3 regions of the Mesorhizobium vachelliae genome follow, and region 2 is predicted to be linked to each of the others. Evidence: riboswitches for the same ligand, from Rfam matches in the RefSeq annotation. Region 2 holds a riboswitch; each other region holds the start of a gene.
What was found. Region 2 has a riboswitch for cobalamin ahead of metE (5-methyltetrahydropteroyltriglutamate--homocysteine S-methyltransferase). Riboswitches for the same ligand answer to the same signal wherever they lie in the genome.
Positions count from the first base shown of each region.

Region 1 (8,723 bases), on a different contig from region 2:
GCCTGGATGATGAGGCTGGGCGTTGCGAGCTTGCCCATCAGCGCTGCGTATTGCTGCGGGTCGAACAACACCAGCGGCAGCGCGCCGCGCGCGATCGTGTGGATGCCGTTGCCCGCGCCGTAGAGGATCAAAGCGAGGGCAACGAAGGTCTGGCTCGCCAGGAGCAGCCAGATCCCGGCCGCGAGCAGCGATACGGATGTCAGCATCGTCCAGATTGGATGATGCCGGTTGCGGCCGATCAGCAGCTCGGCCACCCGCGCGCCAACCTGTGACGGGCCAACCAATGCGCCAAGGCCGACGGCGGCCGCCAGGCCCACGCCGCGCAACTGCAGCAGCGTCAGCAGGTGGACGGAGAGCATGGATGCGATCATCGCGGCCAATGTCTGGATCGAGGCCAGCAGAACGAAGCGTGCCCGCGCCCCGCCCGTGGCCGAGGCCTCCTTCGACCTGTCTTTCACCGGCGCGGGTGCCACGGGCGGAGGTGGTGGGATCACCCAAAGATGGAGCGGCAGACAGACCGCCAGATGGATCGCGGCATAGGCAAGGCAGGCGACGCGCCAGCCGCCATGCTCGACAAGGAGGGCGCTGAGCGGCCAGCAGACGGTGCTGGCAAAGCCGCCGAACAGCGTCAGGTTGGTGATGGCGCCGCGCGCGCCCTGACCATAAAGCCGCCCGAGCGTCGCGAAGCCGGCATCGTAGAGACCGCTCGACATGCCCAGGCCCATGAGCAGCCAGGCAATCAGGTAAAGGGGATAGGCGGTTGCCGTCGCCAGCAGCAAATGCGCCGCCGCCAACAGCAACGAGCTCGCGGCAAGCACGGGCCGGCCGCCGTGGAGCTGGATCAGCCGCCCGGTGACGGGAGACACCAGCCCGGCAAGCAGCAGCCCGCAGGACAATCCAGCAACGACCGAGGCGAGCGACCAGCCGGTATCCCTGGCAATCGGCGCGGCAAGGACAGCGGGCAGATAGTATGACGATCCCCAGGCAAGAATCTGCGTGATGCCGAGAGCCGAGACGAGGAGATGGCGGCTGCGGGCGAGCGGTGCCGTGGCTTCCAATCAGACTTGCCCCGGCTCGTAGGAGACCTTCTCGCCATCCTCCTTGACGAATTCGCGCACTGGATTGTCGAGCAGCGGCAGCACCGCTTCCGACGGCCGGCAGAGTTTTGTCCCTTTCGGCGTCTCGACGATCGGCCGGTTGATCAGGATCGGATGGACGAGCATGAAATCGATCAGCTCGCCGTCGCTCCATTTCGGGTCGGCGAGGCCGAGTTCGGCGTAAGGCGTCCCTTTCTCCCGCAACAACTCGCGCGGGGCGATGCCCATCGCCCCGATCAGTTCGAGCAGCCGCTCGCGGCTCGGCGGCGTCTTCAGATATTCGACCACAACCGGCTCCTCGCCGCTGGCGCGGATCATGGCAAGCGTGTTGCGCGAGGTTCCGCAAGCGGGATTGTGATAGATCGTGACCGTCATGGCTCTGCTTTCAGTGGCTGATACTGCTGAACGGTTTCGGGCTTAAGCAGCCAGCCCATCAGCGCGAGCGCGATCAAGGCGCCGAGCAGTTCGGCGACGATGAAGCCCGGCAGATCGACCGGCCTGATGCCGGAGAAGGTGTTGGTGAGCGAGCGCGCCATGGCGACGGCGGGATTGGCGAAAGAAGTGGACGCCGTGAACCAATAGGCAGCCGTGATATAGAGCCCGACCAGCCACGGCACGGCCCGCCGCTCGAAACGGAGACCGGCGAGAATGACGGCGACAAGGCCGAATGTCGCGACAACCTCCGAGAACCATTGCGCCGGCCCGGCACGCAGCTTCGTTGCGACCTCCAGCATTGGCTGGGCGAACATGAGGTGCGCCGCCATCGTGCCGGCAATGCCGCCGGCGACCTGCGCGGCGAGATAGGCGACAAGATCGCGGGCCGGCAGCGACCGGTTGATGCAGAACACCAGCGAGACGGCTGGGTTGAAATGCGCGCCGGAGATCGGCCCGAGGATGGTGATCAACACTACCAGCATCGCGCCGGTCGCAAGCGTGTTGCCAAGCAGCGCCAGCGCGGTGTCATGCGTCAGCGTCTCGGCCATGATGCCGGAGCCGACGACCGTCGCCACAAGCAAACCTGTGCCCAGGGCTTCGGCCGCGAACCGGCGCGAGAGATCGAAAGTGTTCATCGGTTGGCCTTGGGTTGGGCGACGAGGAGCTGGGCGGCGGGCACGTCGATCATTGCCGGGTCCCCTCGCCCGGCCGGCAGCAAGGTGCCGCAAGCGCCGGTGCGCAGATTTCCGGGCGGCCCGAGCAGCAATCCTCCATCAGGAAGCGGATCAGTCCGGATAGCGCGTCGTACTCGGCGCTGTAGACGATCGAGCGGGCATCACGCCTCGCGGTCACGAGGCCAGACCGTTCCAATTCCTTGAGATGGAAGCTGACATTGGAGGGCGAGACCTCGACTTGTTCGGCGAGCGAACCGGCGGCAATGCCTTCCGGTCCGGCAACGACCAACAGGCGCAACAGGCGCAGGCGCGTTTCCTGCGACAGCGCGCCAAAGGCGATCAGGGCTTGACGTTCATCCACGTTTCAATAATCCTTGAAATGTTGAAATGAGGAATAGCCGACATGCTCTCTTCTGACAATCACAAAATCGATGCCGCGCTCCCGATGGCCCCATCGGATCTGACCATCGGTGACCTTCTCGGCGCGCTGGCCGAACACGGGGACAAGCCGTTGGTGTTTGTTTATGACGGCCGGCCGGTGAAGCCGGGCTACCACGTGACAGAGGTCAAGGCGGGAGAGTTCTCGGCGCTCGATTGCGAGGCGAATCCCGAGTCCTGGTCGGAAATCTTCATTCAGTTGTGGGACGTGGACGAAGGCGGCCCGGTTCACATGCTGGCGGGGAAGTTCGCGGCGATCATACGCAAGGTGGCGGATCACGTGGCGCTCGACCAATCGGCCAAGCTGACCTTCGAGATCAGTGACGGCGTCCGCCCCATGGAATTGCACCGGGCGGCTCAGCCAAGCATCGTTGGCGGTGTCATCGAGGTCGAGCTGACACCACGGCCGGCAAGCTGCAAGCCGCGCGACCGCTGGCTGAAGGAACAGAAGGCGACAAGCCAGCCGTGCTGCGGAGCGAGCCGCTGCTGCTAGCGCTGGGCCGCCGGCCTGGAATCTGATCATGCCATTTGCCTCCAGCAGATACAGCCCCACGAGTACGATCGCGATCAGCGCCACCCAAACGGCTGTCCTGCTCGTGCGAGAATTCCCCGTTGATCGGCAGCGATGAACGCGCTGCGACTGCGTTCCCCATGTGCCGTGTCGCAAATCATCCCGGGCCGGATCAAATCCTGAATTGCTGAGTGGCGCGCGACCGTGCATAGTGGTTGCGATGGCGCCTGGTTGAGGACCGGCGAAATTGACCATGGACAACAAAGCGGACAATCCGGGGGTCGCGGTGTTCCCGCCGCCGCTCTTTCTCGTGGCGCTGATCGTGATGCTGGCGCTGCGCTATGTCCGGCCGCTGGCGATCGGCGGCCGTCCGCTCACCATTGTGCTCGGCATCGTGCTGGCAGCGCTTGCGATTGCCATCATCGCCTGGGGACGCTCGACCATGTTGCGCGGCGGCACCAATGTGAACCCGACTTTGCCGACCACCGCGATCATCACCAGCGGGCCGTTCGGCTTTACCCGCAATCCGCTCTATATCGGCCTGATGGGGCTGCTTCTCGGGATCGGCCTGCTGTTTGACACTTGGTGGGCCGTTATCGCCCTCATCGCGAGCTTCCCCATCTTGCACTATGGCGTGGTGCTGCGCGAGGAAGCCTATCTGGAGCGCAAGTTCAGCGAATCCTACCGCTCGTACAAGGCGAGCGTGCGCCGCTATCTTTGAGCGTCAGCCCTTCGGCGCGTTGCTGTAGAGCGCGACGCCGACGCGATCGTTGCGCCGCCACCGCACCAAAGCGCGATAGGCCATATCGTCGGCTGGAACCTCGAGCAGGAAGCGTTCCGGGAGGGCGACATCTGCACCGACGCGCAATTCCGCGCCCTGCTCATGCTGGTTCCTGACGGAGCAGCCGATCCGGACGCCGTTGGCAATGATCGTGGCTTCCTTGAGCACGAATTCGCGTACATGAAGACGGCGCTCGGTCTCGGGATATTCGGCCATGTCCGGCAGGCTCCTCAGGCGAGGCTCTCCTCGCCACGGGGCGGCACCATAGCAGCGAGGCGTTTCCGTTCCGTTAGCGATCGCTGAAACGGCAGAAGCCTTGATATCCTGGTTATGCCGTACGGCTCGAAGCTTGACATAGGCCGTCTGCGAACCTTCCCTAGGCCGCGATGCTCAACCGAAGCATGATGCCTGCGGACGTGTTGGAGCCGACGATGACGACCACCAACGGTAAGACACTGCGGCTGCATATGCCTCAGTGGCAGGGCGGCAACCTCGAGGAATACCATCTCAGCTCAAGGTTGCTGTCGTGGCTGCTTCCCTTAGCCCAAGGACCTGAGGAGACCGTCACCGTTCCCCCTCCCGGCGACGGTCCTGCTCTCGACATCGAAGACGGCATCCTGGCAAAGCAGGCCCTGCTCGCTCAGGCACGCGCGGCACGAGCCGCCGTGGAACGGCACCAGCCGGACAAGGTCCTGACCATCGGCGGCGACTGCCTGGTCGATCTAGCGCCCATCGCCTACCTCAACAAGCGTTATAGCGGGAATATCGGCGTGCTCTGGATCGATGCGCATCCGGACGTGCAGACGCCGGAGGAAACCCCTCACGGCCACGCGCAAGTGCTGGGCATGCTGCTCGGCGAAGGCGATCCGGATTTCGTCGCCGAAGTCGACGTTCCGCTCGATCCGGCCAGGGTGATGTATGCCGGACTGGACGAATGGTCGCCGGCCGAGAACGAATTTCTCGTCCGCATGGGCTTGCGCAGCGCCGGCTCCGGCGAGGTTGCCGAAAGTTCTTCCACGGTCCTGCAGTGGCTCGAACGGCAAGGCATCGAGCAGCTTGCCGTCCATTTCGATGTCGATGTCATCAGGCCGCAGAGCTTCCGGCCGATCCTGTTCAACAAGCCCGGGACCGGAACGGACTTTCTCAAAGGCGTTCCGCGCGGCCGGCTGGAACCGGAGCATGTCCTGCGGCTGCTCGATGATGTCGCTGGCGCCTGCAATATTGTCGGGCTCGCCATCACGGAATACATGTCCTGGGATGCCGTCCAGACGCAAAGGTTGCTGCGCCGGCTGCCGCTCGTCGGCAATTGAACGCGGGCGATCTTGCGCAGCGTTCAGCCGGCGACGACGCCGCTCGCATGCAGCACCCAGCGGCGGCCGTCGCTGCGGAACTCGGTGAGCGATAGCGGCTCGATGTCGATCTTCCAGATCGAGGAAAGCGGCGCGCCCAGCACATGCACCATGGCGGCGCGGATCGGCACGGCATGGGTGAGCGCGATGGTGTGGCCGCTCTCAGCGCCCAGGCGCTCGATCAACGCGGCGACGCGCCGGGCGACGGCGGCAAGCGATTCGCCGCCATGGGGTGCGGCATCCGGATCGGAAAGCCAGGCCTCCATGCCTTCCGGGTCCTTGGCCTGCATTTCCTCGAAACCTTTGCCGGCCCACCGCGCGAAATCCTGGTCGGCAAGCAGCGGCTCGACCGTCGCATCAAAGCCGAGCGCCTCGGCCGTTTGCCGCGCGGCAAGCGCCGGGCTCGTCCAGACGTGGTCGGCGCGGCGCAGCGAAGCGGCCAGCGCGGCGGCGCGGTCGATGGCTTGCGGCTCCAGCGCCTCGTCATTCGGAAAGCGACCCTTGCGCGTGGCCCGCGTCGCGCCGCTTGCGATCATCGTCAGGCGGGCGAGCATCCCAAAACTCCCTGGTCCAGTGAAATTTCGGCCGCGCGAAGCCGCGTTGGCCATTACATGTCGTTGACAGGCGAACGAAGTGCTGACAAGTGTTTTAGCGCTATACGGGATTGGAAGCCGGTGCGAGTCCGGCACGGTCGCGCCACTGTGATCGGCACCAGCCGAAAGTCAGGCCTTATTCCGCAGCATTGTTCGATCAACGGGACGCAGTATCCCACGGGAGGTCAATATGTCCGACACCACCTTCACCCCCAGCTACGGTCCGGTTGCGATTCCGGTCCGCGAGCTTCTGCCCTGGGCCATCTTCGCTGGCCTGCTCTTGATGCTGGCCATCTATTTCGTCGGCGCGGAAGAAGGCGCGACGTCGCTGATCCGCGGCACGGCGGTGCACGAATTCGTGCATGACGGCCGCCACCTGCTCGGCTTCCCCTGCCACTAAAGCGGTTCGGCATCGCCGAACCCGCTTTCGATAAAGGGTTAGTGACATGGTTGGAAAACTTTTGCTGCGCGGCATGCTTGTCGGGCTGGTCGCGGGGATTCTGGCATTCGCCTTCGCCCGCGTCTATGGCGAGCCGCAGGTCGACAAGGCGATCGCCTTCGAGGACCAGCAGGCCCAGGCCGCCGGCGAGGCGCCGGAGCCAGAGATGGTCAGCCGCGCCACGCAGGCCGGCATTGGCCTGGCGACCGGCGTGCTGGTCTATGGCGCCGCCCTTGGCGGGCTGTTCTCGCTGGTCTTCGCCTACGCCTATGGCCGGCTGAGCTCGCTCGGTCCGCGCGGCACTTCGGCGCTCATCGCGCTGCTCGGCTTCCTTGCCGTGATCGTGGTTCCCGGCCTCAAATACCCCGCAAACCCGCCCGCGGTCGGCAATGCCGAGACCATCGGCTACCGCACCGAGCTGTTCTTCATCATGATCGTGGTCTCGATCGCGGCGATGGTGGCGGCGGTCGGGTTGGCCCAAAGGCTATGGAAGCAGCTTGGCGCCTGGAACGCGTCGATCGTCGCGGCACTTGCCTTCCTCGTCGTCTTCGCGCTGGTGAAGGCGGCGCTGCCCGACATCAACGAAGTGCCGGAGAACTTCTCGGCGACCGTGCTGTGGCAGTTCCGCGTCGCCTCGCTCGGCATCCAGCTCGTGCTGTGGACCGTCGTCGGGCTGGGCTTCGGCGCGGTTGCCGAGCGCGTCGTCGCGGTGCGCGACCAGCGCAGCCCGGCACGCCGCTACGCCTGAACTGAAATGCGTTGGCCGCCACGGTTCCTTGCCCTGGCGGCCAATTGCTTTTTGACGACCGCCCTGCTGGTCATGCTGGCCACATCCGCGCAAGCGCATAGCGGCTCGTCGGCGCCGCCTCCCCCCGGCATCCAGATCCCCAGCCTGACCCACGGCCAGATGGCGGTGATCGCGCGCTACCGCGGCGACATTCTTGCACTCGCGCAAGCACAGACCTTGACCGACCCGACCTTCCGGCGACTCTACAATCACGGCAATCTGCAATTCACCTACTGCCTCTGGGGCCTGATGCCGGGAAGTCTTGGCGACGAGGAGAGCCCGTTCAACGAATGCAGCCATGCCTATCTCGCCACCGCCAAGGCGCTGCTGACGTATATGGCGACGATGCCCTCAGCCGAGCGCGACGCGAAGGCGTTGATCTCCGACATCGATGCCGAGATGGTGCGCAGCGGCGCCTCCTGGATCCTTTGCCAATATAGCGGCGAGGCTTTCAGCACCGGCGCGGTCGTCGAGCCCCGGTGGCGAGACATGTTCTTCCACTTGCCGAGCCTGGCGGTCCTGCTTGCGACCATTGCTGCGCTTATCGCGGCCGGATGGTCGATCTTCGGTGCGCCGCGTAGTCGCGTGGCCTAGCTGTCCGCTGCAAGCCGGCGTAAGAAGCGCCATCCACCCAACGTCCGCACGGACCCGCAATCACCAGCCATGTTGGTCTCCGAAAGCCTCGCCCTCGCCGCCGCCTTATGCAGCGCGCTGAGCTCCATGTTCCTGAGCGAGCTCAAGGGCCGCGTTCCCCTCCTCCAGCTCGCCCGCTGGCAGATGCTCGCAACCTTCGTGATGACCGGCTCGGTGTCGCTGGCGATCGGCGGCTGGCACACGATCGGACCAAGGGAGTTCTGGCTGCTTGCGGGATCGAGCTTCGCCGGCATCAGCATCGCCAGCACGACCTATTTCGCCACCATCTATTCGGTCGGCCCGCGCATCACCGCGCTGCTCTTCTCACTCACCTCGCCTTTCGCGCTGGCGCTCGGCTATCTCGTGCTCGGAGAAACCGTCAGCCACTGGCAGGCGCTGGGCGTGGCGCTGGTGCTTGCAGGCATCGTGCTTGCCATCGGCATGCCGCGACGCTTCCTCAAGCGCGGCCACCTGGCGCCGGCCATGCCGGTCGTCACCCCTTCCACCGTGCCGGTGAGCACGGCGCCCGGCCCGCCGCTTACCGGGCGACTCGGACCAGGCATCGTGCTCGGCGTGACGACGGCGCTCGGCCAGGCGACCGGCACCCTTCTGGCGCGCCCGGCAATGGCTGCCGGCGTCGAGCCATTCACGGCCATGGCGCTGCGCTCGGGCCTCGCCGTGATCCTGTTCATCGCCCTTGCCGCGACGCCGTTCGGCAGGGGCAAGCGCGAGGCTGTCCAGTTCGGCACGGTCGGGCTCGCCGTGCTTTCCGCCTTCGTCGGCACCTCGCTCGGCATGTCCTGCCTGATGGCTGCGCTGCGCACCGGCAATGTCGGCATCATCTCGACGCTGTCCTCAATGACGCCGGTCATCATCCTGCCGATGGTGTGGCTGCGCAGCGGACAAAGGCCGACCGCGGCTGCCTGGGCGGGCGCGCTGCTGGCCATCGCAGGCACGGCGCTGATCAGCGTGAGGTGATGGGTTGC
Region 1 is NZ_JAVIIR010000015.1:100,460-109,182, forward strand. It holds gene RFM41_RS26805 (MFS transporter) at 1-1,058, opposite strand, end outside; gene arsC (arsenate reductase (glutaredoxin)) at 1,059-1,472, opposite strand; gene RFM41_RS26815 (MIP/aquaporin family protein) at 1,469-2,167, opposite strand; gene RFM41_RS26820 (ArsR/SmtB family transcription factor) at 2,217-2,567, opposite strand; gene RFM41_RS26825 (DUF6428 family protein) at 2,610-3,137, shown strand; gene RFM41_RS26830 (methyltransferase family protein) at 3,409-3,876, shown strand; gene RFM41_RS26835 (PilZ domain-containing protein) at 3,880-4,152, opposite strand; gene RFM41_RS26840 (arginase family protein) at 4,368-5,246, shown strand; gene RFM41_RS26845 (histidine phosphatase family protein) at 5,270-5,839, opposite strand; adenosylcobalamin (AdoCbl) riboswitch at 5,925-6,068, shown strand; gene RFM41_RS26850 (CbtB domain-containing protein) at 6,069-6,278, shown strand; gene RFM41_RS26855 (CbtA family protein) at 6,325-7,065, shown strand; gene RFM41_RS26860 (hypothetical protein) at 7,117-7,698, shown strand; gene RFM41_RS26865 (EamA family transporter) at 7,768-8,715, shown strand.
Region 1: another riboswitch for cobalamin. It lies ahead of RFM41_RS26850 (CbtB domain-containing protein); the one in region 2 lies ahead of metE (5-methyltetrahydropteroyltriglutamate--homocysteine S-methyltransferase).

Region 2 (6,598 bases):
GTATGGGCAGCGAGAAGATCATCGGCGCGATAATCTCGTCGACAGCTGGCAGCACGATCGTGTGCATGGTGTCGAGCTTGGATGCGGTTGCTCCTTTTTCATCGGTGATGAGGATAACCCGCCCTCCACGGGCGGCGACTTCCTCCATGTTGGAGACGGTCTTGTTGAAAAAGCGATCAAACGGCGCGATGACGATCACCGGCATGTTCTTGTCTATCAATGCGATCGGACCGTGCTTCAATTCACCCGCCGCATAGCCCTCGGCGTGGATGTAGGAAATCTCCTTGAGCTTCAGCGCACCTTCCATTGCCAGTGGGAAGCTGGTGCCACGGCCAAGATACAGGACGTCGTGATATCTGGATAATTCGCGCGCCAGAAGCTCTATCTTAGGTTGGATGCTGTTCAGGATCTGGCCCATAATGCGCGGCATTTCGGCAAGGCTTCGGACCAGCGCCTGCACCTCATTTTCGGTTACTGTTCCGCGGGTCCGGGCGGCGCTGATGGCAAGTGCGGCAAGAACGGCAAGCTGGCAGGTGAACGCCTTGGTGGAGGCGACGCCGATCTCTGGGCCGGCAAGGATTGGGAAGACCGCGTCGGCCTCCCGAGCGATGCTCGATTCGGCGCCATTGACGACGGCGCCGATTTTCAGTCCAAGTTTCTTGCAGTATCTCAGCGAGGCCAGCGTATCGGCGGTTTCGCCAGATTGCGAAATGAAAAGAGCAGCAGACTGGGGCGACAACGGGATCTCGCGGTAGCGAAATTCGGACGCAACGTCGATTTCGACTGGCAGGCGAGCATAGCGTTCGAACCAGTATTTTCCTATCAGTCCGGCGAGGTAGGCGGTGCCGCAGGCAGAGATCGCCAGGCTCGGAATGCTGGCAAAATCGAAGCTAGGAACCGGATCGGCGCGATTCTCTATCAAGCTGACATAATGAGCGAGCACATGGCCGATGGCCTCGGGCTGCTCGTAGATTTCCTTCTCCATGAAGTGGCGATGTTTGCCCTTGTTGGCCAGATAAGCCGCGGCCATAGAGGTCTGACGCGGACGCTCTACTGGGTAGCCGTCGAAATCGAAGATATCGGCACCCCCCTTGCCGATTACGGCCCAGTCACCGTCGATGAGATAGGTGACTTCATTCGTGAAGGGGGCAAGTGCGATCGCGTCGGATGCCAGAAACATCTCGCCGTCGCCGTGGCCGATTGCCAGCGGTGGTCCATTGCGCGCTGCGATGATGCTCGACGGATCATCCTCAAAAAGGATGGCGAGCGCGTAGGCGCCCTTGATGCGTTTCAACATGGCATGCATCGCTTCGCCCCGGCCCATGCCCTCCTGGCGGTGTCTTGCCACAAGATGGGCGACGACTTCCGTGTCGGTGTCGGTCTGGAACTCGGCTCCCCCCGCCGTCAATTCCTCCTTCAGCTCGGCAAAATTCTCGATGATGCCGTTATGGACGACGGCCACACCGTCGGTAAAGTGCGGATGCGCATTGCCTTCCGTCGGCGCTCCGTGGGTTGCCCAGCGCGTGTGGGCGATGCCAATGGAGCCGTTTAGCGGCTCTGCCTTCAGTCTCTTCTCTAGATTGACGAGCTTGCCCTCAGCGCGCCTCCGCTGCAAGGCGCCCTCGGTGATAGTCGCAACGCCGGCGGAATCATAGCCGCGATATTCCAGACGCTTCAAGGCGTCGACCAACCGCTCCGACACGGGCTGTTGCCCAACGATACCAACAATCCCGCACATGCCGTCTGCGACTTCTTTCCGGCGGCCTCGGTCGACGCACCAATCACGACGAGGATACCCAACGCGCTGCAATTCAGGATCCTCTAATACGATTTTATTAGGACGGTAAAATTGATTGTTGGAATAGCAATCATCCACCCGATAAATGGACAAAAGATGCGCGACGGCATTCCAACAGAGCCTTATCGATGCTGCATCTGCCGATTGACGTGGGCATCGAGACGGCACTCGACGCGGATGTGAAGTCGTGGCTCGCCTTCGCGGCGCAAAAGACCGACGAGTTGGTCGTGCTCGCCTTTGCCCTGGCCGAAGGCCGGGACGAGGTCGCCGCTGGTGTCTATGACATTCACTCGCCAGGGATCCCAGAAGCGGCCGAGATTTCCAACCTCATTAAGGATCCGGGAACGCCGGCACCTGCCAAGCGTACCCACAACAAAGCCGCAGCCTGACCGGACTTTTCAGGCTCGACTAAGCGGATCCGGCATGGTTTCGCACTTGCGATATAAAATTTGTGCGTTGCAATATCCGTTGCTATCGGTATGATCATGACTTGTCGACCATCTACTCCTCCCAGATGGTGCCGACGCTGAGTGGGCGCACCTCCTCCCGCGCCTCATTCGAAATAGAGTCCGCTGCCACCTCCTCCCGGCAGCGGGCTTTTTCTTTGTCTGAGGCGCAATTTCGGTTGGGCCAACGCATTTGGCTAGGCGAGGCGAATATTCCGTACCTCCAGGCCTTTCTTGCCCTGCCCGCATTGGACAAACACCTTCTGCCCCTCCATCAGCATGCTCAGTCCTGAGCGGGTCTGCGCGGTGGCATGAACGAAGATGTCCTTCTCACCGTTTTCAGGAGCAATGAAGCCGAAGCCTTTTCGGGATTGTACCACTGCCCCGGGCACAGGGCATGATCGCTCACCATCTGGCCGCATGACGGATGATCACACGGCCAGCCAAAACCACGACCTGGACGCTCTCGCCGATCAGGCGCCAGGGCACCGAGTAGCTGTTCGTATCCAGATCGATCGCACAGTCGGCCTGGACCTTGCGGATCAGGCCCCACAATTGCCCAACGGCGACCTGCCGGAAAGCGCGCGGAGCGCTCGAGCTTCAGCGGCAAAACGTTCCACGGGCGCAACGCCGGTGGTGCCGTGTTCGCCCTGGTCGGCAACTTCGCGCATCCACCGATCCAGATGCGCCTCGAACGCCGCCCAGCTCTCGAACCGCCGGCCGGCGTTCGCGTTCTCCTTGATGTAGCCGACTCCGCGTTCGTCTTTCCCCTCTGCTTCGTGTGGTGCAGCTTTGTTGCGCCCTTGAACCGCGCCAACTCCTGACTCCGCCTAGGATCGCGTGACGCAGAACTGCAGGCCGAGCACCTCGCGTCTGGAGCGAGCCGCCCGGCGAGGCCATGAAACGTTAAAATTAAATCCTCACCGAGCTTGAACAGAGATGATCAGTTTGTGTGCTTCTACCCCTTTGGGTTGCCCTAAATGAACTGCATCTGGCAATCGGATGTAGGCCAAGTTGCGAGCGCGCGGCTGGCCCCACCTTGGCACTGCTTTTCGAGCAGTAGTCGGTAGCCAGTAGTGGATTGAATCTAACACTTGGTGCCCACGTTTGACGGCGGCGATGATTTTGTTCGGGTCGGCGGTCCAGGTGAAGCGTTTGGGTTGTCGGATTATGCTCGGCGAAGAAGCGGTTGATGGCCGCCTACACGACAAGATGAAAGGCGCCTCGCTTGAGGCGTCGCTCGACAGCTCGGCGAAGAAGCCCTCGACGGGGTCGAGCCAGACACCCTGCCTTCGCGCCCCAATCCATTCGACCAAAGGCGCGGCTAACAACCCTTGCGCAGCCGGGCCGAACCGCCGTCTGTCACAGTTCTGCACAGCGCGCCCATTTGTCGATTTGGCCCGGGCCCTGCAGCAGCCAAGGTCTGGCTTCATGTAGCCAATCTGCCTTACCGCGTGCCGAATTAAATATATTCGCGATCCAAACGCCCCTTGTTCGTCCCTCCACGCGACTTGGAAATCACTGTGATAGTACAAAGTGCGTTCACATAATGACATAAAGATTTCTTTATGCGATGTTGACAAAAGAGCGGACTGCTGTGATTGTGTCCAAGCCATGGTTCTCCGTACGGCGCTGCCGCAGCGGAGCTAAGAGGGAAGCCGGTGCGATGCCGGCGCTGCCCCCGCAACTGTTAGAGGCGAGCCGACCCCACTCATGTCACTGAGGCGAACAGCCTCGGGAAGACGGATAGAGGCTATGACCCCCGAGCCAGGAGACCTGCCACGGCGAACTATTGTCCACGGGCGGGGTGTCTCGGTGGCCGCTGCAGCCCGGCGTTCGTACCGGCCTACTGGCGCCTTCGTTGTCCCCCACGCCCCAACCATCGGGGTATCGCATGACTCTCTCTCAGCAAATTCCTGTAGCGACGCTTGGTGTGCCGCGTATCGGTCGCAGGCGGGAATTGAAATTCGCGCTCGAAAGCTATTGGTCCGGAAAATCTTGCGCTGCCGACCTTCTCGCGACGGCAAAGGCACTCCGTGCCGCGAGCTGGGAGGAGCAGCGCGATCGCGGTGTGTCGAAAATCCCCTCGAACGACTTTTCGCTCTACGACCATGTACTCGACACCGCCGCCATGGTCGGCGCCGTGCCGTCTCGCTACGCATGGAATGGCGGCGAGGTCCCACTCGACATCTATTTCGCCATGGCCCGCGGCAACCAAGGTCAGACGGGGAATTGCGACTCTGGTCAGGAGCATGCGGCTGGCCCTGCCCTAACCGCGATGGAAATGACCAAATGGTTCGACACCAACTATCATTACATCGTGCCGGAACTTGACGACGATCAGGCGTTCACACTCTCGTCGACCAAACCGGTTGATTACTTCCTCGAGGCTAAAGCCCTGGGCATTCATACACGCCCGGTCATCCTTGGACCGGTCACTTTTCTCAAGCTGGCGAAATCACCTGCCGAAGGTTTCAATCCCCTCGCGCTCCTGCCGCGGCTTCTGCCCGTCTACGAGCAACTCCTGCGGAGGTTGAAATTCTCGGGAGCCGATTGGGTGCAGATCGATGAGCCAGCGCTTGTGCTCGATCTAAACCAGAACGAACGAGCCGCACTTGAATTTGCCTACGGGCAGCTGTCGAAGGCCGCGCCCGAGCTGAAGATCATGCTGGCTACCTATTTCGGGCCTCTGGGGGAAAATCTCGAGACGGCGATATCGCTGCCTGTGGCGGGCCTGCATTTTGATCTCTCGCGTGCTCCCGAACAGTTGGAGACGGTTGGTCGGCTCGCGCCTAAGGATCTGGTGCTCTCGCTTGGCTTGATCAATGGCCGTAACGTCTGGCGCGCGAACCTTACTGCCATTCTCGACCGCATCAAGCCGATCGTCGCGGGCTGGCCGTTGGACCGAGTCGAGATCGCGTCTTCGTGCTCGATGCTGCATGTGCCGATCGACTTGCGTATGGAGACGGCACTGGATGCGAACATCAGGTCGTGGCTCGCCTTCGCGGCCCAGAAGATCGACGAGCTGGTCATCCTGGCCCGGGCCTTGTCCCAAGGTAGAGATGCGGTGGCTGGCGAGTTGAAAGCTTCTGCCGAGGCTGCCGCGACTCGCGCAACATCCACGAAGGTCCATGACCCGCTCGTTGAAGGGCGGATCGCCGACATTAACGGCGCCATGAAGCAACGAAGGAGCGCATTTGCCGAGCGTTCCAGGGCCCAGGCCCGCGCGCTCGGCCTGCCGCCGTTCCCGACGACGACCATTGGATCCTTTCCGCAGACGCCTCAGGTGCGCAAGGCGCGTTCCGCTCACGCGAAGGGCCAGCTCAGCTATGTCGATTACGAAACCTTTCTGAAGAAGGAGATCGAGGCTGCTATTCGCTGGCAGGAGGAGATCGGGCTGGACGTGCTGGTGCATGGCGAGTTCGAACGAAACGATATGGTACAGTATTTCGGCGAGCAACTTTCCGGCTTCGCCTTCACCGAACATGCCTGGGTGCAGAGCTATGGGTCGCGCTACGTGCGTCCCCCCATCATCTTCGGCGACGTATCGCGCCCCAATCCGATGACGGTGCGCTGGTGGCAATTCGCCCAGTCGCTTACGCAAAAGTCTGTAAAGGGAATGCTAACAGGCCCAGTGACCATTCTCAATTGGTCTTTTGTTCGCGACGACGTACCCCGCTCCGAGGTCTGCCGCCAGATCGCGCTCGCTATTCGCGATGAAGTGACGGACCTAGAAAGAGCCGGCGCAAGGATGATCCAGATCGACGAGGCCGCGTTTCGCGAAGGCTTGCCGCTGCGCAAGTGCGACTGGAAGGTCTATCTTGACTGGTCGGTCGAATGCTTCCGGATCGCTTCAACAGGTGTAAAGGACTCGACTCAGATCCATACCCACATGTGCTATTCGGAATTCAACGAGATCATCGACGCGATCGCTGAGCTGGATGCGGATGTAATTTCGATTGAGACATCGCGCTCGGCAATGGAACTGCTTGACGCCTTTACGAGCTCTAAATATCCGAACGAAATCGGTCCTGGAGTCTATGACATCCACTCACCGCGCGTTCCGGAAGTCGCCGAGATTTCGGCCCTCCTCATGCTTGCCCGCGAGCGCCTGTCTGATGCTCAACTTTGGGTAAACCCCGACTGTGGCCTCAAAACACGCAATTGGGAGGAGGTCCGCCCTGCCCTCGTGAACATGGTCGCTGCAACACGCGCGCTCCGGGAGACAGTGCAGGTCTGAGGCTTTGCCGAATTCTCGTTATGCCGCGGGTCAACGGCTACTGCTGCCGCGAATTCCGCGAGAACGCCTCGGTTCGCAAAACGTCCTGGCAACATGATGCCATCGCGACGAGCA
Region 2 is NZ_JAVIIR010000020.1:94,620-101,217, forward strand. It holds gene glmS (glutamine--fructose-6-phosphate transaminase (isomerizing)) at 1-1,738, opposite strand, end outside; partial or broken gene RFM41_RS30445 (hypothetical protein) at 1,924-2,187, shown strand; gene RFM41_RS30450 (cold-shock protein) at 2,442-2,636, opposite strand; partial or broken gene RFM41_RS30455 (Mu transposase domain-containing protein) at 2,624-3,017, opposite strand; partial or broken gene RFM41_RS30460 (IS630 family transposase) at 3,324-3,521, opposite strand; cobalamin riboswitch at 3,843-4,042, shown strand; gene metE (5-methyltetrahydropteroyltriglutamate--homocysteine S-methyltransferase) at 4,139-6,484, shown strand.

Region 3 (8,723 bases), on a different contig from region 2:
ACGCGCGAGTCGCCGGCAATGTCGGGATGGATCTGGCCGTGGCCGACATCGATCGCCGTGACATGCGCCGCGCCGCGCTCGAGCAGCACCTGGGTGAAACCGCCGGTCGAGGCGCCGACATCGAGCGCTTCGCTACCGGAAGGATCAAGGCCGAAATGGTCGAGGCCGGCAATCAGCTTCAATGCCGCGCGCGACACATAAGCCTGCGCCGGATCGTCGATGGCGACCAGGCAGTCCGGTGCGACAGGCTGGCCGGGCTTGCGAGCAATGATGCCGTCGACCGTCACCGTGCCACGCTCGATCGCGTCGCGGGCGCGCGAGCGGCTGGCGAACAGACCGCGCCCGACGAGCAATTCGTCGAGCCGCTGGCGCTGGCTGGCTGGCAAAGGGGAACTCATAGCCTTCATTGGCGAAAGCCGGGCGCGAACGCAATGGTTGAATACGGTGCAAGAGGCTGCAGAATGCCGGCAGGATCAGGCGGTTCGTCAGTCGGTGGAGGTGGCAATGCTGAAGGGGACCTGTCATTGCGGCGCGGCCCACTGGACGCTGGAAGGCGATCCCGGTGGAATCACCGCATGCAATTGCACGCTCTGCCGCCGCTACGGCACGCTTTGGGCTTATGACTATGTCGACGAACGCATTCACGTGGCCGGGCCGCTGAAGTCCTACACGCGCGCCGAGGTGGCGGAACCCGCGCTGGAGATCCTGTTCTGCCCGACCTGCGCCTGCGTGGTCGCCTGGCGCGGCCTGCGTTCGGGCAAGAGCGGCCGCACGCGCATTGCCGTCAATGTCAGGCTGGCGCCGCCGCAGGACATCGCCGACCTGCCGATCGACCATTTCGACGGTCTCGACAGTTTCGACGACCTGCCGCGCGACGGCCGCTGCGTGCGCGATATGTGGTTCTAGAATACGGTCCGCGAAACCTGGCGCTCGACTGCCGGCGTCAGGCCATCATTGTCGGAGGCCTCCTTGCGCGGCGGCTCAACAGGCGCCGGTGCAGGCGGCGGAGTATCCGGCAGCACGACGAGTTGAGGCTTCTGCTTGTAGGAGAAGCCGCCGCGGATGCTACCCATCTTGCCAGCAACGATGTCCATCGCCGCCTTTTCGATATTGCGGTCGTAGCGCGTTTCGGCTGCCACCGGCGCAATCATGGCCGCCAGAAAGGCCATGCCGCACAGAAACGACTTCATTGTTGTTACCCCTGCCTAGGACCAAGGTCTTAGCAGGGCGCCGTTGAAAATCGGCCAAGAGACAGGGTAAGCGAACCGCCAAACGGAAGCGTTAACAGATAGTTAGCGTAAAAAGCCGGCAAACCGATTCAGCGTCTTGACGTTCTGATTTCAGGCGCGCTGCGCCTGAACGCCATGGCCAAGCGTCGCGAAGACCGTGCGCACGATGCCTGCCGAATCCAGCCCTGCATCGGCATACATCTTCTCGGGCTTGGCGTGGTCGGTGAACACGTCCGGCAAGACCAGCGGGCGCACCTTGAGGCCGCTTTCCAACAGGCCTTCATGGGCGAGGAAATGCAGCACCTGGCTGGCGAAGCCGCCGATGGCGCCCTCCTCCACGGTCACCAGCACTTCGTGCGAGCGGGCGAGCCGGCGGATGAGATCCTCGTCCAGCGGCTTGGCGAAGCGAGCGTCGGCGACGGTGGTGGAAAGGCCCGCCGCGCCGAGCTCTTCCGCCGCCAGGAGGCAATCCTGCAGCCGCGTGCCGAAGGAAAGCAGCGCGACCTTGGTCCCTTCCTTGAGGACGCGGCCCCTGCCGATTTCGAGCACCGAGCCGCGCTCCGGCATGTCGACACCGACGCCGTTGCCGCGCGGATAGCGAAAGGCGATCGGGCCGTCATCATAGGACGCGGCGGTGCGCACCATGTGACGAAGCTCCGCCTCGTCGGCCGCGGCCATGACGACGAAGCCCGGCAGCGTGGTCAGAAAAGTCGTGTCGAAAGCGCCGCAATGGGTGGCGCCGTCGGCGCCGACGAAACCTGCACGATCTATGGGAAAACGCACCGGCAGCTTCTGGATCGCAACGTCGTGGACGACCTGGTCGTAGGCGCGCTGCAGGAAGGTGGAATAGATGGCGGCGAAAGGCTTGTAGCCTTCGGTGGCAAGGCCGGCGGCAAAAGTCACCGCGTGCTGCTCGGCAATGCCGACATCGAAGGTTCGCTTGGGGAACACCTCGCCGAACAGGTCAAGGCCGGTGCCGCTCGGCATGGCGGCAGTGATGGCGACGATGCGGTCGTCCTCGCGCGCTTCCTGGATCAGGCTCTCGGCGAAGACCTTGGTGTAGGCCGGCGCATTGGCGGGCGCCTTGGCCTGCGCGCCGGTGATGACGTCGAATTTGTTGACGCCGTGATATTTGTCGGCCGCCGCCTCCGCCGGCGCGTAGCCCTTGCCCTTCTGGGTCACGACATGGATCAGCACCGGGCCCTTGCCATTGTCGCGCACGTTCCTCAGCACCGGGATCAGATGCTCGAGATTGTGCCCGTCGATCGGGCCGATGTGATAGAAGCCGAGCTCCTCGAACAAGGTGCCGCCGGTAACGTAGCCGCGCGCATGCTCGACCGCGCGGGTGATGGCGCGGTCGGCGCGCTTACCGAGATAGGAGGTCAGCTTCTTGCCGAAATCGCGCAAGCCCAGATAGGCCTTGCCGGAGGCGAGCCGGGCCAGATAGGCGCTCATGGCGCCGGTCGGCGGCGCGATCGACATGTCGTTGTCGTTGAGGATGACGATCAGCCGGGCGTCGAGCGCGCCGGCATTGTTCAGCGCCTCGAAGGCCATGCCGGCCGACATCGAGCCGTCGCCGATGACGGAAATGACATTGTTGCGGCCGCCCGACAGGTCGCGCCCCATGGCCATGCCGAGACCGGCCGAAATCGAGGTCGAGGAATGGGCTGCGCCAAACGGGTCGTATTCGCTCTCGGCGCGCCTTGTGAAACCGGAGAGGCCGCCTTCCTGGCGCAGCGTGCGGATGCGGTCGCGGCGGCCGGTCAGGATCTTGTGCGGATAGGCCTGGTGGCCGACGTCCCAGATCAGCCGGTCGTCCGGGGTGTTGAAGACATAATGCAGGGCGACGGTCAGCTCGACGACGCCAAGGCCGGCGCCAAGATGGCCGCCAGTCTGCGACACGGCATCGATCAGTTCGGCGCGGAGTTCCGCGGCAAGCTGCGGCAGCGCGCTCTCATCAAGCGTTCGCAGGTCCGCCGGGATACGGACCTTGTCGAGCAGCGGCGTGTCTGGCTTCACTCGGGCGCGTCCTGCCTCAATTGATCGAACACGGCGCTACCAACAAATTGCGCCATAATCATGCGCGGGAATAGGCCGCCGCCGGGCGAATGTAAATGCGCGTCGGTGACGCGCGGGTGGAGCGGTCCCTAGCTCTCGGGCAGCGGAATAAACTCCTGCTCATCGCCAGGAACGATATCGAAGCGGCCTGTCTTCCATTCCTGCTTGGCCTGCTCGATGCGTTCCTTCGAGGACGAGACGAAATTCCACCAGATGTAGCGCTTGGAGCCGAGCGAGGCGCCGCCGAACAGCATGAAATGCGCACCGCGCTCTGAGGAAACGACGATCTCCTCGCCCGGCTTGAACACCAGCAGCCGCTCGGCCGGAAAGGCGTCGCCGGCGATCGAGACTTCGCCTTCCAGTGTATAGATGGCGCGCTCCTCGGCATCGGCCGGGATTTTCACGGCAGCACCCGCCGCCAGCCTGAGATCCGCGTAAAGCGTGTCCGAAAGGGTCGCCACGGGCGAGCGCAGCCCCGAGAACTCGCCGATGACGACGCGGCCGCTGACGCCCTCTGCATCGATCTCAGGCAGACGAGCCACCGATGTGTTTGCAAACACCGGCGCAATTTCCTCCTTGCCGTCGGGCATCGCCAGCCAGGTCTGCAGGCCGGAGACCGACATCGGCGCGCCGCGAAGCTCTTCCGGCGTGCGCTCGGAATGAACGATGCCGCGTCCCGCGGTCATCAAATTCACGTCGCCCGGCGCGATCACCATTTCGGTGCCGAGCGAGTCGCGGTGCCTGATCTTGCCGTCGAACAGATAGGTGACGGTGGAAAGCCCGATATGCGGATGTGGGCGCACGTCGAGCGCATGGCCGGCGCGCAGGATGGCAGGCCCCATGCGATCGAAGAAGATGAACGGCCCGACCAGACGGCGCTTTGCCGTCGGCAGCGCGCGGCGCACCTCGAAACCACCGATATCCTTGGCGTTCGGAACCACCATCAGCTCGATCTGATCGCAGGCGAAGGCATCGCCGGGTTCAGGATCGTTTCCCGGAAAAAAGCTCATGGGTGTCCCTCAGGCGAAACGCAGCGCCGACCTGGCCTTCGCCTTGGCCGCCTCCACCTCGCGATTGCGCGGCTCCTGGCTGGTCTCGAGCGAGTCGATCAACTCGCGCGCGATCGCGGCGATCGCCTCGACCGCATGGTGGAAGGCATGCTCGTTGCGCTTCGAAGGTTTCGTCGAGCCGCTCAGCTTTCGCACGAACTGAAGCGCTGCGTCATGCACTTCGTCATTGGTTGCCGGCGGTTCGAAATTGGCCAGGGTCTTGATGTTGCGGCACATGGCTTGAACTCCTTACCTGCTTGCTCTGCCCACCCTATTCCAATTATTCCGCGTCCAGCGGCTCCGTTCCCACCGGCTTGCCGTCGCGTGACAGCCTGATCTTCTCGACCTTGTCCTCGGCAGCCTTCAAGAGCCGGTCGCAATGCGCCTTCAACGCCTCGCCGCGCTCGTAGATCCTTATCGACTGGTCGAGCGGGACGTCGCCGCGCTCCAGATCATCGACGATCTTCTCCAGCGCGTCGAGCGCCTGCTCGAAGCTCATCGCCTTGACGTCTTCATTGCCTTCCACTGCCATACCCTATCCCTTCATCAGCCGCCCGACATGGGCGGCGACTGAAAATGCCAGTCCCTGCAGATCGTAGCCGCCTTCCAGCAAGCTGACGAGCCTGTTGCCGCTGTGGCGCCCGGCACGCTCCATCAATTGCCCTGTCGCCCAGTCGAAATCGTCCTCGGTCAGGTTGATCTCGGCCAGCGGATCGCGGTGATGCGCGTCGAAGCCGGCGGAAATGATGATCAGGTCCGGCGAGAACGCGTCGATCGACGGCAGCACGCGCGACAGGAAAGCGTCGCGGAACAGGTCGCTGCCGGTCTGCGGCGCGAGCGGCGCGTTGACGATGTTGCCGGCGCCGGTTTCGCTCTTCGCGCCGGTGCCGGGATAAAGCGGCATCTGGTGCGTCGAGCAATAGAGCACCGAAGGATCGTCCCAGAAAATGTCCTGCGTGCCGTTGCCGTGATGGACGTCCCAGTCGACGATAGCGACACGCTCGGCCTGGTGCTTCTTCTGCGCATAGCGGGCGGCGATCGCCGCCGTGTTGAAGAGGCAAAAACCCATCGCCGTGGTCTTTTCGGCATGATGGCCGGGCGGACGGGCGGCGACGAAGACATTGGCGGCTCGGCCCTCGAACACATCGTCGACCGCGGCATTGGCCGCGCCGATCGCCGTCACCGCGGCCTGCCAGCTTTTCGGGCTGGCGCTGGTATCGGCGTCGATCGAGGCGATGCCGCTTTCAGGGATCGCCGCGCGCACGCGCTCGACGAAATTCTCGGGGTGCGCATAGAGGATGGTTTTCTCGTCGCCTTCCGGCGCCTTGACGCGATCGAGCGCCGCAAAGGCCTCGTCGTCGAGCACGCGCTCGATGGCGCGCAAGCGGTCGGGCCGCTCGGGATGGCCGGGCGGCGTAAGATGTTCCAGGAAGATCGGGTGCGTGTAGAGACGGGTGGCCATGGCGCCTAATCTAGGCACCGGCGGCGCGGATGACCATGTTCGAAAGCCGAATGGCTGGGGAAAATTGCGTCAGCCCGTGTCGCTGGCGCCATTGGCGCGGCCCAGGCTTCGCGGTAAGGTCTCCTCGCTGCTTGGTGCCCGCGACGCGGGAGAATCGGGAACACGGTTGAACTCCGTGGCGTGCCCAACGCTGTGAGGGGGACCGCGCCGGCAAAGCCACTGTCGATGACGGGAAGGCGCCGGTGCGGGAGGATCCCGAGCCAGAAGACCGGCCTGGCAGACATGGTCTTCCGCTTGGTCAGGCGGGAGACTGCTTGTCGCAAGGGGAAAAGCGATGACGGCAGCAGCGATCGCCATGAGCGGCGACGACTTTGATCAATTGGCGCGCGACGCGGTCTACCGGGCGATGTTCACCAGGCGTGACGTGCGCAGCCATTTTGTCCCCGACGATCTCGACGACAGTGTGCTCGCGCGATTGCTCAACGCCGCGCATCACGCGCCGTCGGTCGGCTACATGCAGCCGTGGAATTTCATTGTCATCCGCGATGCCCAGCGGCGCAGACAAGTGCGCGACCTGTTCCTCGCCGCGCGTGAGCAGGAACTGCCTGCGATCGAGGCGGAGCGGCAGGCGCTCTACCGCAAGCTGAAGCTCGAAGGCATCTGCGAAAGCGCGCTCAATCTGTGCATCACCTGCGACCGGCAGCGCTCGAAGGACTCGCCGCTCGGCCGTTGGCATAACCCGGAGATGGACCTCTACAGCACCGTCTGCGCGGTGCAGAATTTCTGGCTGGCGGCACGCGCCGAAGGCGTCGGCGTCGGCTGGGTGAGCATCATCGAGACAGAGGCGCTGAAGCGGCTTCTGGCGATCCCGGACCATGTCACGCCGATAGCCTATCTCTGCGTCGGCCGCGTCTCGGCCTTCGCGCCGAGGCCGGACCTCGAGGCGAATGGCTGGGGCAAACGCCTGCCCCTGCCCGAGCTGGTGATGAGCGAGACGTTTCGCGGTGCCGGCGAGGCACCGCTCAAATCGGCGATAGCAAGGCTTGGCAGCGCGCCGAAGCGCTGACCAGCAGCAGATCAAGCGGCTCGCGGGGTATCCCAGCGTGAGCCGCTGCCGAAGGAGACCAGCGCTTTGTCGCGCAGTTCCCTGAACTTCGACGAGGTCTCGGCCAGCCGGCGGTCCCATTCGGGATTGGGCGTCTGGCCTTCGATGGCTTCGAAATAGACCTGCATCAGCGAGGCGATGGCGAAGGGCTCGATGAAGGCCGCCTTGAAGGCCCAGGCAAAGACGATGGCCAGCACGAAGGCCCAGCCGGCAAGCTGGCCCGGCATCACCCACAGGATGGCGGCCGCCGGGGCCAGCATCAACAGGAAGATGACGAAGGACACGCCCCACATGATCACCGCCAGCCAGACGGCGTTCTTGACCATGTGCCTGCCATTTTGCGCGTAAAGCACGACGCCTTGCCGCGCCGTCTCGAAGGGCGAGCTCGAATTGATGCGGATGTTGTAGCCGAGGATGATCTCGTCGACATAGGTCAGCGAGATGCGGATGACGGTGTTGATGAAGCTGACCAGGCCGCTCAAGCCCGGAATGGGCAGGAAGGCAGCGATGCCGCCGATCAGGCCGGTGATGGCGCGAATGGCGCCCTTGACCAGCTGGTCGACGACGAAAAGGATGTTGGCTTCGGCAAAACGCTGGGTGACCACTTCCTTGGCATAGGCAATCTGGTTCTGGCCGTCGGGAACGTCATGGCCGTCGATCAGATGCACCATGACGGCGATATGGCCCGCCTTCAGCACATAGAGGATGTATTCGCGGATCCAGTAGACGGCGATCGACACGACGCCGAAGCCGACCACGCCGCCCCAGAGCGCGAAGGACATCGGACCATCGGGATCGGTCGAGATGTGGCCGACACCATAGCCGACGCTGGCGCCGGTGCCGGTCGCCATGATGTAGGCGACCGTTATGCCGAAATAGACGATCATGCGAAAGACGATGAACGGCCATGTCCGCATCATGATGGACACCGACCTGGCGATGCTGAAGTCCCACATGCCCCGACTCTCCCACCCGCGGAGTTGGCGCGAGAAGATGCGCTCGTGCCGGGGAAAGTCAATTGCGGCGCGGTCGGCCACGGTCAAAACCGGTGCACAAGCCCGGCGATGGTTACTCTATCGTGCGGTCAGGCCTTTTTGCGCAGGCCTTCGAGCAGCTGCTTGAACGCCGCGATTGCCTTCTTCGAGGTGGCTTCGGGGTCATTGGAATTGGCGATGCGCTGTGCGGCCTGGCTGCTGGCGCCGTTGATCAGCCGTGCGGTCGTCTCGGGATCAAGGTCCGGAACGACCACGCCATCGTCCTGCAGCCTCGTCAGATGGTCGGTCATCGACGCCGTGCAGGCACTGGCATTTGGCCACTGCGCCGGGTCGCCAAGCACGGCCGGGCCGTCGCGGAACATGATGCGCTGGATTTCCGGCTCCAGCGCCATCTCGATATAGGTGGTGCATTCGTCGACGAAATGCTGCCAGCGGGTCGGCGCTTTCGAGGCGACCTCGTTCACCCGCAACGCCATCTCGCCGTCGATCTCGGCGATCACCGCCTGCAGCAGCCCCTTCTTGTCGCCGAAGTGATGGTAGAGCGCGCCGCGCGTCAGGCCGGCCGAAGCGGTGAAGTCGTCCATCGAGGCTCCGGCATAGCCGATCGTGCCGAAGGCGTGGCGGGCGGCCGCGATCAGCTTGGCGCGGGTCTCGGCGATCATCTCCTTGCGCGGTCTGTGCATGGCTCTGGCCCTATTCACATACGTCTCGTATGCCAATTGACATACGCGGCGTATGAACTATCTCACATTCATACGCAGCGTATGTAGTTTTAGTGTGCCCCCTTGTCGAGGAGCAGGATCATGCGAAACCCTTATGCGGACA
Region 3 is NZ_JAVIIR010000002.1:426,031-434,753, forward strand. It holds gene RFM41_RS05615 (TlyA family RNA methyltransferase) at 1-398, opposite strand, end outside; gene RFM41_RS05620 (GFA family protein) at 505-906, shown strand; gene RFM41_RS05625 (hypothetical protein) at 903-1,190, opposite strand; gene dxs (1-deoxy-D-xylulose-5-phosphate synthase) at 1,341-3,248, opposite strand; gene RFM41_RS05635 (pirin family protein) at 3,377-4,297, opposite strand; gene RFM41_RS05640 (DUF2277 domain-containing protein) at 4,307-4,573, opposite strand; gene RFM41_RS05645 (exodeoxyribonuclease VII small subunit) at 4,617-4,868, opposite strand; gene RFM41_RS05650 (histone deacetylase family protein) at 4,872-5,798, opposite strand; cobalamin riboswitch at 5,914-6,089, shown strand; gene bluB (5,6-dimethylbenzimidazole synthase) at 6,133-6,864, shown strand; gene RFM41_RS05660 (hypothetical protein) at 6,876-7,859, opposite strand; gene RFM41_RS05665 (TetR/AcrR family transcriptional regulator) at 7,988-8,581, opposite strand; gene RFM41_RS05670 (MFS transporter) at 8,702-8,723, shown strand, end outside.
Region 3: another riboswitch for cobalamin. It lies ahead of bluB (5,6-dimethylbenzimidazole synthase); the one in region 2 lies ahead of metE (5-methyltetrahydropteroyltriglutamate--homocysteine S-methyltransferase).